Regions from separate parts of the Pseudarthrobacter sp. BRE9 genome, predicted to be linked through region 2. Evidence: riboswitches for the same ligand, from Rfam matches in the RefSeq annotation. Region 2 holds a riboswitch; each other region holds the start of a gene.
What was found. Region 2 has a riboswitch for cyclic di-AMP ahead of Q9R31_RS18230 (hypothetical protein). Riboswitches for the same ligand answer to the same signal wherever they lie in the genome.
Positions count from the first base shown of each region.

Region 1: another riboswitch for cyclic di-AMP. It lies ahead of Q9R31_RS16190 (NlpC/P60 family protein); the one in region 2 lies ahead of Q9R31_RS18230 (hypothetical protein).
Region 3: another riboswitch for cyclic di-AMP. It lies ahead of Q9R31_RS07225 (LysM peptidoglycan-binding domain-containing protein); the one in region 2 lies ahead of Q9R31_RS18230 (hypothetical protein).

Region 1 covers NZ_JAUZUY010000009.1:146,130-149,947, reverse strand. Annotated here, with positions in the region: gene Q9R31_RS16195 (peptidoglycan DD-metalloendopeptidase family protein) at 1-493, shown strand, start outside; cyclic di-AMP (ydaO/yuaA leader) riboswitch at 606-800, shown strand; gene Q9R31_RS16190 (NlpC/P60 family protein) at 871-1,557, shown strand; gene Q9R31_RS16185 (NlpC/P60 family protein) at 1,722-2,495, shown strand; gene Q9R31_RS16180 (HNH endonuclease) at 2,764-3,264, shown strand; gene Q9R31_RS16175 (NTP transferase domain-containing protein) at 3,360-3,818, shown strand, end outside.
Region 2 covers NZ_JAUZUY010000012.1:11,746-15,563, forward strand. Annotated here, with positions in the region: partial or broken gene Q9R31_RS18225 (glyoxalase superfamily protein) at 1-31, shown strand, start outside; gene Q9R31_RS18230 (hypothetical protein) at 170-895, opposite strand; cyclic di-AMP (ydaO/yuaA leader) riboswitch at 901-1,062, opposite strand; gene Q9R31_RS18235 (MarR family transcriptional regulator) at 1,245-1,703, opposite strand; gene Q9R31_RS18240 (VOC family protein) at 1,765-2,133, shown strand; partial or broken gene Q9R31_RS20195 (ArnT family glycosyltransferase) at 2,263-3,818, opposite strand, start outside.
Region 3 covers NZ_JAUZUY010000002.1:504,683-508,500, forward strand. Annotated here, with positions in the region: gene Q9R31_RS07205 (glucose 1-dehydrogenase) at 1-416, shown strand, start outside; gene Q9R31_RS07210 (DUF1810 domain-containing protein) at 475-921, opposite strand; gene Q9R31_RS07215 (DNA alkylation repair protein) at 957-1,520, opposite strand; gene Q9R31_RS07220 (TraR/DksA C4-type zinc finger protein) at 1,484-1,843, opposite strand; cyclic di-AMP (ydaO/yuaA leader) riboswitch at 2,195-2,361, shown strand; gene Q9R31_RS07225 (LysM peptidoglycan-binding domain-containing protein) at 2,365-3,210, shown strand; gene Q9R31_RS07230 (protein adenylyltransferase SelO family protein) at 3,321-3,818, opposite strand, start outside.

The DNA of each region.
Region 1 (3,818 bases), on a different contig from region 2:
CTTCAGCCGTTCCGCGGTGGTGACCCAGGCTGACCCGGACGGGAAGCTGAAGCAGCTCCTGAGCGCCCAGTCCGCCGGCTCTGTCACGCGTGCCGCCTCGGCCGGCACCCTGGCTGCACCCCTCACGTCCCTCGCTACCGCTTCGCCCTTCGGTTACCGGGTCAGCCCCATTACCGGAGGCTCCGGTGACTTCCACCGGGGCCAGGACTTCGTGGCGCAGTGCGGGACCTCGGTCCTGGCTGCCGCGACAGGTACGGTGACGTTCGCGGGCTGGCACCAGTTCGGCGGCGGAAACCGGGTGGTCATCGACCACGGCAACGGGTTGGAGACCACCTACAACCACCTCTCGTCCTTCAGCGTCAAGGTGGGCCAGACCGTCTCCCGCGGGGACGTTGTGGCATTGAGTGGAACCACCGGCGCATCCACCGGCTGCCACCTGCACTTCGAGGTCCAGGTCAACGGCGAAGTGGTCGATCCCATGGGCTGGCTGTAACCGAATGATTGCTCACTCTCAGATCGCCGTGACCGGTCGTGACCTGAATGTGACATTGAAGCAAAACTGCTGTACCGTCTAACTCGCGTCAACTTTTCCGAAGTTGACGCTCTTGAGTGGATTGCCTAACTCTGCCACCGCTCAAGGTCCGTTCGCATTTCATCGTCTGGCAGGGGCGGGGGAACCAATTTTGGCCTTCATCCAAGAAGGCCTTGGGGTTAAGTCACGAGCTTCCCAGGAAGCAGTGTGGCCGGGTGACTCCCATCCGAATCCGACAGCTCACCTCGCAGGCATTGGGAGAGGCTACCTTCGTGTCTTCACGCCATCATTCTGCGCGCCACCGTGCGCAAACGGTCCGCAGCAACCCCTTGGACGCCATGTCCAAGGCCGTCAGTGCAAATGCCGGGACCGTGGGCCGCCAGGCTGCCGTTGTGGCAGCGGCCTCGGGACTCATCCTGAGCATGGGCCTGCCCGCCACGGCAGCTGACACCACTGCCGGTGTCTCTGCCTCCACCGAGTCCGGTTCGGCCCAGGCGGCCCTCGCTGTCACCGCCGCCCCCACGGCCACGGTTTCCTTCGAGCGTCCCGTCGTCAAGACCACCGCCGCTCCGAAGGTGGAAGCGGTGCGTACCCAGTCCACGGCAGCAGCGAACCGCACCGCCAACACCGCGGCTGCAGGCCAGGAGGCATCCCCGGCGGCCAAGGCGGAAGAATCCGTATCGGCTGCGGCAACCTCGGGCATTGCCGCCATCGCCTACACCGGCATTGGCCACTCCTACGTTTGGGGCGGCACCAGCCCCGTCACCGGCTGGGACTGCTCCGGGTTCGTGCAGTGGGTTTACGCCCAGGCCGGAATCAGCATTCCCCGCACCAACGCGTGGAGCATCATGACCCCCACGTCCGCCCCGCAGCCGGGTGACCTGGTCGTCCAGAACGGCGGCGCGCACGTCGGCATCTACGTCGGCAACGGCATGATGATCAGCGCACTCAACCCCTCGCAGGGCACGCTGCTCCACTCGCCCGCAGCCACCGGTACCTCCTCGTACTACCACTACAGCAAATAGTTCTTGGGCTTCACGCTCCAAGGGCTATTTCTTTGCCCAAAGCTTCTTCGCTAGAAACCACATCCCCGTTCGCGGGACGCGCCGGCGTACCCCCAAGATGCCGGCGCGTCCAACACCCTTCGTGTGCCTACAAGCGGTTCGAGGGAAAACGAAAGAGAGAACTGATGACGACTCGTGCCACCGCACGGCATCGCGCCGAGGCCACCAAAACCAACTCGATCGCTGTCATTGCCAAGGCTGTCAGCAACAATGCAGGCGGCATGGGCCGCCAGGCAGCGGTTATCGCTGCTGCTTCCGGCCTGGTCCTGACCAGCGGCATCGCGGCGAACGCTGCCGACGCCAACGTCAAGCGCGATTCCGCTCCGGCATCCGCTCTGGAAGTTGAGTCCGCCGTCGACGCCCCGATTTCTGCGGCTTCCACCATCGCCATCAGCTACGAGAAGCCCGCGGTGACCACCACGCCGGCTCCCGTCGTCGAGCCGGAGCCCCAGGTTGAGGTGCAGGAAGCTGCGCCGGCTCCTGCCGCCCAGCCCGTTGCCGCTCCCAAGGTCACGGCCAAGGTTGCCACCGCCGCTGCTCCTTCCGCTCCCGCGGCCCAGGCTTCCGCCAGCGGCAAGGGTGCAGCAATCCTCTCCGCCGCTTACGCGCAACTTGGCGTGATGCAGGACTGCACCATGCTGGTCACCAACTCCCTGGCCGCCGTCGGCATCCACTTCCACGACTGGCCTGCCGGCTACCTGTCCCTGGGCCGCACCGTGAGCGCAGCCGAAGCGCAGCCGGGTGACCTTATCTACTACGCTGACGGCGGCGCGGGCATGGCGCACATCGCTGTCTACGCCGGAAACGGCATGGCCGTCCACGGCGGGTACAACGGAAACCAGACGGTGGTCTTCAGCGCGAACGTCGGTTCCGGCCCCGTCTTCATCCGCGTCAACTAAGTATTCCAGCGCTGGCGTGAACGGACGCCGGCCACAAAATGCTGCGAAGGACCCCCGCCGTCGAGGCGGGGGTCCTTCGCGCTTATAAGGGGCCCCGACGGCCCGGGCGCCCTTCCTGAAGCGTTCTGCCGTGGATCGGTTCCCGGGTGGAAATTACCGGATTCTGCACTTCTTTGTTTACTCTTGTGGTGTCGATCCATAGCCCGGACATGCCGAGGGCAGCCGGCCCTCGTGCCCCTGACGGGTGCGGCCGTGAAGAGGTACGTGCATGCGCACTCTCGTTCTGAATGCTGGATATGAACCGCTGGCGGTTATTTCTTTCCGCCGGGCGCTGGTGCTTGTGCTGACCAACAAGGCGAGCGTCGTGGCCGAAGGGGACGATCCCGTAGTGGGCCCGCAGGAGATTCTGGGCCGACCGTCCGTGATCCTCCTGAACCGCTACATCCGGCCCCGGTACAACCACTCCACCGCCGTCAGCCGCAGGGGTGTGCTCCGGCGCGACGGGCACAAATGCGCCTACTGCGGGAAAGCGGCGCACACCATTGACCACGTGCAGCCGAAATCCCGCGGCGGGGCCGATTCGTGGGAGAACCTGGTGGCCGCCTGCCTGCGGTGCAACAACGTCAAGGGCGACCACACTCCCGCCGAGATGGGGTGGACCCTGCGGTTCGTGCCGGAACCGCCGCACGGGACCATCTGGCAGATCAAGGAACTGGAGAAGCCCACGCCGGCCTGGGATCCCTTCCTGCTTCCCGAACGCGCTGCCTGATCCGCTCTGCCCCTGACCCACTGAGCCGGCCTGGCCACGGTGCCGCCTCGACTTGTCCTGCCGCCGGCGGGCGCGCCGGTCGCTAGGCTGGAGGAGTGGATGTAAACAGGCCTGCCTTTGACGCCGTGATTCTGGCCGGGGGGAGGTCATCTCGGCTGGGCGGCGTACCCAAACAGTCGCTGGTCTTCCAAGGCCAAACCCTCCTGGAGCGCGCCGTCGCTGCGACGGCCGGGGCCCGGCAGACCGTTGTTGTTGGCGACATGGCGTCGCTGCGGGGCCGTGCATCCCCTGTACAGCCCCTGCCAACGTGGCCTGCCAACCTCCTGATCTGTCGGGAGGAACCCCGGTTCGCAGGCCCGGCGGCTGCCATCGCCGCAGGGCTGGAGGTTCTGGCGGCCCACGATGCGCGGACGGACAACCGCGGCAGCGCACCCTACACCTTGGTGCTGGCCTGCGACATGCCGCTGGCATCCCTCGCCGTGGCTGCGCTGCTGGATTCCCTGGAGCCGTCCACAAAGGGAAAAGCCGGAGGTGTCATGGCCTGCGCCGAAGAC
Region 2 (3,818 bases):
TGTCCAGTACATTCCGTGGCGGAACGCCGGGCAGGACGCGGGGAAAGAGGCCGGCCAGGGCACTGTTCAGGACACCGGGCAAAACGCCGGTTAACCCAAACCGCGGGCCGCATCATGGTGATGCGGCCCGCGGAGGGCGCTGGGAACAGGGTCCAGGGAGTGTTGTTGCCTAGTACCAGTTGTGTGCCAGGTGGAAGTTCAGGGCACCGCATGGCGACTGGTAGCTCTTCTTGATGTAGTCCAGGCCCCAGTTGATCTGGGTGCGGTAGTTGGTCAGGTAGTCCGCGCCGGCGCTGGCCATCTTTTCAGCAGGCAGGGACTGGACGATGCCGTACGCCCCGCTGCTGGCGTTGGTGGCCGTGGTGGTCCAGTCAGATTCCTTGGTCCATAGCGTCTGCAGGCACTGCATCTGGTCCGGTCCCCAGCCAAAGGCCCCCAGTTGGCTGGCCGCGTAGGCCTGGGCGCCGGCGGGATCGTTGACGGCGACAGCGGCTGCCGGAGCGGGCTCTGGAGCCGGGGCCGGTGCTGGTTTTGGAGCCGGGGCGGGCGCTTCGGGCGCGGGGGCTGCCGGTGCCGCGGCAGGTGCCGCCGCGGGGGCTGGTTCCGCTGCCTGGGGTGCCACGCTGATGGCAGCGGGAGCCGGGCTCGCTGCCGGGTTGGAACGGATTTCGCTCTTCTCGATGCTCATTTGAGCATCGGACGCTGCGGTGGACGCGGTGGATGACACCGGAGTCATGCTGCTTGCCTGTCCTGCCGCGCCTACCCCCACCAGCACCGCGCACGATGCTGCAAGGACGCCGACGCGTTGGCCCAAGGTGGTCTTCTTGGCCTGCTGCTTGGCCCGGTGTTTAGCCTTGGCCTGCAGCAGGCGTGCTTCTGCCGTGTTTTTGGACATGATTGATCGCCTCTCACACCTGCGGAGTTAGCTGTCGGGTTCGGATGAGGGCATCCGGCCACACGGAAAAGATCACGTACTGGCTTAACCCCAAGGGCGTTCAGTGCCCGGGACGGTGGGTCCCCCGCCTCTGCCGTAGCTCAATCGGAATCCGGGGAAGCGGCAGAGCTTGGCGTCAACCCGGGATATGCAGCCCGAACGGGGACTGCACCCAATCGACGGTACAGGAAGAACAAGTGAAAGTCACATTTAGGTAACGGAAGTCACGATATCAGCGCGTCGGATTGCGCTCCCGTGACCGAATAGTGGCCGGTGGAGGACCGTCTTTAGGGGCAGCCGGGCGGCCACCTTACCGCTGCGATCCACCCTCATCGTTGCGCAGGGAGTGGATCATGCTGCGCAGGATTTTATACGCGCCGGACCGTTCCTCCTGCGACATGCCGCCCAGCATTCTGACCTCGACGGATCGGACCGCAACGGTCGCCTCCTCGAGGCTCTGTCGACCGCGTGGCGTGAGCTGCGTGGGAAGAACTTTCCCAACGCGGGCCTCTGCCGGCCGGGTCACGTATCCGTCCCGTTCCAGGCCTTGCAGCAGCACGTTCATCGTCTGCCGTGTCACGAAGGCTCCCCGCGCGAGTTCAGAATTGGACAGGCCCGGGCGCTGTGCGAGCAATTCGAGGCAGGAGTAGTGCGTAACGGTCATGCCGAGTGGGCGGAGTACCGCCTCCATGGCAGCGCGGAGGGCGCTCGATGCCTCTTTCAGCAAGTAGCCCAATGAGGTTTCGAGGTCGACGCCTTCTTGACTCATGTCAGTATTCTGACATACGTTGGCGATGTCAGAAAACTGACACTACCGAAAGAAGCATCCCATGCCCGTGACAGGCCCTGACTTCATCTCACTCCAAGCTCGCGATCTCGACGCGTCGCAGGCGTTCTATGAGCACTACCTTGGCCTCGTCCGCTCACCAGCGGGCCCGCCTCACGCCGTCGTCTTCGAGACGACCCCGATCGCGTTCGCACTTCGAGACATCGTTCCCGGCACCGATCTCGCGTCCGTTGCCCAGCCCGGCATGGGGGCGGCGATCTGGCTCCACGCCACCGACGTCCAAGCCATCCACGACGCTCTCGTTGCCGACGGCTACCCGATCGTCTCGGCACTGATAAATGGCCCATTCGGTCGCACCTTCACCTTCGCAGACCCCGACGGCTATCACGTCACCCTCCACGACCGGACTTAAAGCGCCGAACGTCACCGTCCTGCTGGGCCCGCCAACGGGAGGTGGCCGCGCTTTGGTACTCCAAGCGCCCGTAAACCGAAGCTGATGGAGCGCGAACCGGCGTGGGTAGTGGCTGGCCCTGGAGTCGTACTTGGTCAGTTGGTACACCGTGGAGTTGCCCACGGTCCGGGCCTGGAAATTGGACTGGACCCAGGCAGCCACCTCGGAGTTTCCGCCGCGGCCGCCCGTGCCGCCTCCGCCCATGCCGCTGCCTGCAATGAAGTAGCCGATCTGGCCCTTGGCCACCATGTCCTGGAACTGGGCGAGGGTGGGATACGGGTCGCCGCCGTTCCAGCCGCCGAGGGCGATGACGTTCGTGTTCGTGGCGAGTTCCAGGTTCGCTGCCTGGCTGGCGCCGGAGACAATCGCCGACCACTTTGTGGTGGTGGCCTTCAACAGTGCCGTGACTGCCGAATCTGCGGTTCCTTCGCCGGGTCCAGCGGATCCACTGGCACCGCCCCCGCCGTCGGCAGCGCCGGGGCCCGGTGCGCCGTCGAGGCCGTTGGAAGGATCAGGCCCGCCGGTGCCAGTGGTGGCGTCCGCGGCGGCATCCCTGCCGTCCGCCCGGGTTCCGCCGAACCCGGCGGGCCGACTACCGGGGCCCGCAGACGAACCCGCGGGCCCCGACGTCGGAATGGAACCGGAGTGCGCCGAGGCAGCGGTGGCCAGGGTCCACGCCGCTGTCCCAAGTCCTCCGGCCAGGAGGGACACGACGACGACGGCGGCCGCGCCGGCCCTACGGAACCGGCCGGAGGTGCCAAGCGCGTCGAGGCGGAGGAGGATTCCGGCGGCCGCGAGGACACCAAGGGCGATGATGGCCACCCGAAGCCAGGGGAGCCACGATGCGTCGCGGCCGAGGAGGACTGCGGACCAGATGGAAGTGCCCAGGATCGCCGCGGCCAGGACTATCCGGGCCGGCCAGTAGGCGCGGCTGCGCCACAGCTCCACGGAGCCGGTGCCCACCAGTGCTGCGATCGCCGGCGCCAATGCCACGGAGTAGTAGGGGTGGACGATGCCGCTCATGAAGCTGAAAACACCTGCAGTAACCAGGAGCCAGCCACCCCACAGGATCAGTGCCGCACGGCTCAAGGAGGTCCGGACTTCCCTCCGGGTGAACCACAGGCCTGCCAGCAGCAGGACCAGGGCGGCAGGCAGCAGCCAGGACACCTCTCCGCCAAAGCCCGTGCCGAACATCCGCAACAGGCCTGCCGCGCCCCCAAATCCGGCATTGCCGCCGCCGAAGCCGCCGCTGAAGCCACCTCCGGGTCCGCCGGCAGCACCTCCGGCTCCGATGCCGGGCATGCCCTCCCCGGAACCGGTGATGCGGGCCAGTCCGTTGTAGCCGAAGGTCAGTTCCAGGAAGCTGTTGGTGCTGGACCCGGCCATGTACGGACGCCCCGAGGCCGGTGTCAGCTGGAAAAGGGCGATGTAGCTGCCCGCAACCACGATGATTCCGCCCAGCGCGCCAAGCAGGTGCGCCAGGCGGCGTGCTATCGAGGTGGGTGCGGCCCACAGGTAGGCGAGTCCCAGCGCGGGAACGATCAGGAAGCCCTGGAGCATCTTGGTGAGGAACGCCAGGCCAATCACGCCGCCGGCAGCAACGAGCCACTTCCAGCCCGCCCGCTCGATGGCACGGGTGGTGAAGT
Region 3 (3,818 bases), on a different contig from region 2:
TGAAGACCAACGTCTACGCCATGTTCTGGGTGACAAAGGCCGCCGTGCCGCATATGCCCGCCGGCTCAACCATCATCAACACCACATCCATCCAGGCGTACAACCCGTCCCCCACCCTGGTGGACTACGCCACGACAAAGGCAAGCATCAACAACTTCACCAAAGGCCTGGCCCAGCAGCTGGCACCCAAGGGCATCCGGGTGAATGCAGTGGCTCCCGGCCCCATCTGGACTCCCCTGCAGGTCAGCAGCGGCCAGCCCAAGGAGCAGCTGCCCGAGTTCGGCCAGTCCACGCCGCTGGGCCGCGCCGGCCAGCCCGCCGAGCTGGCCCCCGCCTACGTCTTCCTGGCGTCCCCGGAATCCAGCTATGTGGTAGGCGAAACATTGAACGTCAACGGCGGCAGCCCCACGCCCTAGCAGCCGCCGCCGCTGTCCCAACGCGGCAGCATGGGTGTCCGGCAGCTCCGGCCGCCGGTCAGCCGGCCGCGTCCCGGTCCGCCAGAAGCTCATCGGTGGCAGGGTCCGGTTCACCGTTGAAGAACTGGGCCAGGACGGTCTTGAACACTGTTTCTCCGGGCGCCGCCCGGAGAAACAGTGTCATCGAGGAGCGGAGTTTCCTGGCATCGATGCCGCCGAAAATGTCCTCGGCCGACTGGTCGGCGTGGTTCGCCAGGACCAGGGCGCACTCCAGCAGCCGCGGGCCCAGTACCTCGTGGTCCAGGTAGGCCCGGGCTTCAGCCAGTGAGGAGATGGCGTATTTGCGCGACATGGCACTCTGCCCCAGCCCGGCAACCTGCGGGAAGATGAACCACATCCAGTGCCCGGACTTCCTGCCGACCCGCAGTTCCCCCAACGCCTGCTCATAAGTCCCGCCAGTGTTTTGGGCGGCAACAAAACGCTCAAGGTCAAACGGCTCATTCATGTGGATCTCCTTGTTTGGCCCGTTCAGGGATCAATTTACGGGGTCAATTCTTTCGCCAGGGCAGCGGCGGCTGCCCGCAGCTGCGGGTCCCCGTCCTCCCGCCACCGTTCCAGCACAACGCCGGCCCGCTGCCGTTCGCGCTCCCCCAGACCTGCCAGCAGCGGCACCAGGACATCGGAGAGCAGAGGCTCCGTGAGGTCCGCTGCCTGGGCTGACCGGAGGAAGCCTTCCAGGCGGGTCAGGTCCGAATGGTTCAGCAGCCGCACCTTTGACTGCAGCAGCACCACGGCGGCAAGCCGCCGCTCGAAAACCGGGCGGGAGCCGGGCCTTGGCTGTCCCCAGAGGGCGGAGGCCAGCATCACGGTTCCGTCGTGGTCGAGGTCCTTGAACTTGCGCAGGGCGTCGCGGACGGTTCCGCGGACGGCCCCGACAGAGGACCCATAGGAGGCCAGCACGCCGCCCAGCCGGCTTCCGACGTCGTCCGCCCGGTACCAGGCACCCTCATTCTGCAGTGTCCGGTCAACGAAATCCGCCGCAGCCGACACCACGTCCGTCGTGCCCGTCACCGTCCGCGCCCCGAAGAAGCGTGTTGGATGCAAAACGGGGTCCATGGCCGCGCTTCCAGCCTGCCTTCAGCAATGGGTTGCCCGCAGATGGCGCAGATTCCATAGGTTCCCGCGGCCAGCCGTGCCAGGGCCGCTTCAATCTGGTCCAGTCCGGCCGAGCTTTGTTTCAGGAGCGCCGATGCCTGCGAGAGTTCGAAGGCGATCGTGGCGCCCTCCGGATCGTGTTCGTCGTCCACGTTGGAGTCCTGGCGGGCCGAATTCGCGGCGTCGATGTCCGCCCGCAGCGCCGGCAGCAGCGCCCCCCGCCGCGCCCGCTCCTCTTCGAGCAGCGTACGGAACCGTTCGAAATCTGGCATGGGGAAAGCCTAGCGCGTTACCCCGTACCGGCTCAGGGACACGGGCATGTGCGGGCATGCCTGGGTTGGTCACGAACAGGGGTATAATCCCGGGATCCAACGTGGTGATTGGAAGGCAATTGCAAGCCTCCGTCGCCGGATTGTTACCGTTTTTGACCCAGACTCCCAGGAATCGGCATCAGCCGAGGTCGCTCCCGCAATCCGGTGTACATCAAGACGTTTGCGGAATTGAGAGGGAAACCTCGTATGTTATCCAAATGTGACAATCAGGGTTAGCGCGGGTTATGGTCTTCTGGTGTCCCTCTCAGACGGGACATTCCCGTCAGCATGCCGAGCCCTGCCGCTGATCATGGGATTCAATCGCTTTCCTGTTGGCAGGGACGGGGGAACCAAGTTTCCACGGCCACTTGTGGCCTTGGGGTTAAGTCGTTAGCGCTCCGCCCGCGGAGTCCGCTAACGGCCGGGTATCTCCAACCCGAACCCGACAGCTCACCCCGCAGGCATGGGAGAGGCGATCAACCGTGTCAAAAATTTCCACTACTGCCCGTCACCGCGCGACTCCGGCCCGCTCCATTGTGCTCGAGGGCCTCGCCGTAACCGCCAAGACCCAGGCCCGCTCGCTGGGCCGTCCGGCGCTCGCAGTTGCTGCAGCGTCCGGCATTGCATTCGGCGTCGGAGCCCCGGCCCATGCAGGTGTCACCGGTCCGGACACCACTGAGAACACCAGCGTCCAGGCATACTCGGCACCTGCAGCCCCGGCAGCAGCCCCCGCCGCGGCAGCAGGAACCGTCCACACCGTGGTTTCCGGCGACACCATTGGGGCCATCGCGGCCGCCTACGGCGTCAGCCTCAACGACGTCCTGTCCGCCAACGGACTGGGACTCTCTTCGGTCATCTACCCCGGTGACCAGATCCAGATCCCCGGCGCGGGCTACACCGCAGCACCGGCTCCGGCCCCCGCCGCAGCAGCTCCGGTCCAGCCGGCAGCCGCAACCGCACCGGCAAACACCGGCATGAACATGTCCTACGCCTCCGCCACCCCGGTGGCCTCCACCGGCACGGGAACCGGCGCTGCGATCCTGGCCTCCGCCTACAGCCAGGTCGGCGTGAACCAGGACTGCACCGCAATGGTGGAGAAGGCCCTGCGCTCCGTCGGCAAGTCCGTCGGCGATCTGGCCCCCACCCAGTTCTTCCAGTACGGAAGCGTTGTCGGCGCTCCCGCCCCCGGCGACCTGATCATCACCTCCGGCCACGTGGGCGTTTACGCCGGCGACGGCCAGGTTGTGAGCGGCGGCGTCAACGGCTACAGCACCGAAGTCCACTCCATCAGCTGGCTCGGCGGCTACTCGGCAGTCCGCGTAGCCTAGTCTTCGCGGCGCTTCGAAATACCGAAGCTGGTTTCAACCAGGAGGGCGGCAGCCGGGTACTCCCCCGGCCGCCGCCCTCCTGTCGTTTTCCCATCGGCCCTTGCGGACCGTCAGGTCCCGCAGAAGGTCATGTAGTTGCCGAAATCGTCAGGGGCACCTTCCGCGTAGCGTTCCAGCCCCGGCCGCTCGGCAAAGGGCCTGCCGACGGCCTCGAGCAGCTGCTGCAGGGGTGCCAGGTTTCCTTCGGTGGCAGCGGACAGCGCCTCCTCCACCAGGTGGTTCCGGGGGATATAGACAGGGTTCACGCTGTCCATCAGTTCCGCGTCGGGTTTCAGGGCCTGCCAGCGCTCTGCCCAGGCGTCGAATGCGGCCAGGTCAAGGACCATGCCCCGCACGGGCCGGAGGTCGCCCCGCGCGGCCTTGCCAAGGTTCCGGAAGAACAGGGTGTAATCCACCGGGCCGTCCTTCAGGATGGCGATGACGTCGTCCACCACGGCTGAGGCGTCGTCGCTGTCCCCGTCGCCTGCCAGGCCCAGCTTGCGTTTCATGCCGCTGGACCACGCCTTGCTGTACTGTCCGCGGTAGCCGCCGAGCACCTCCACTGCGGG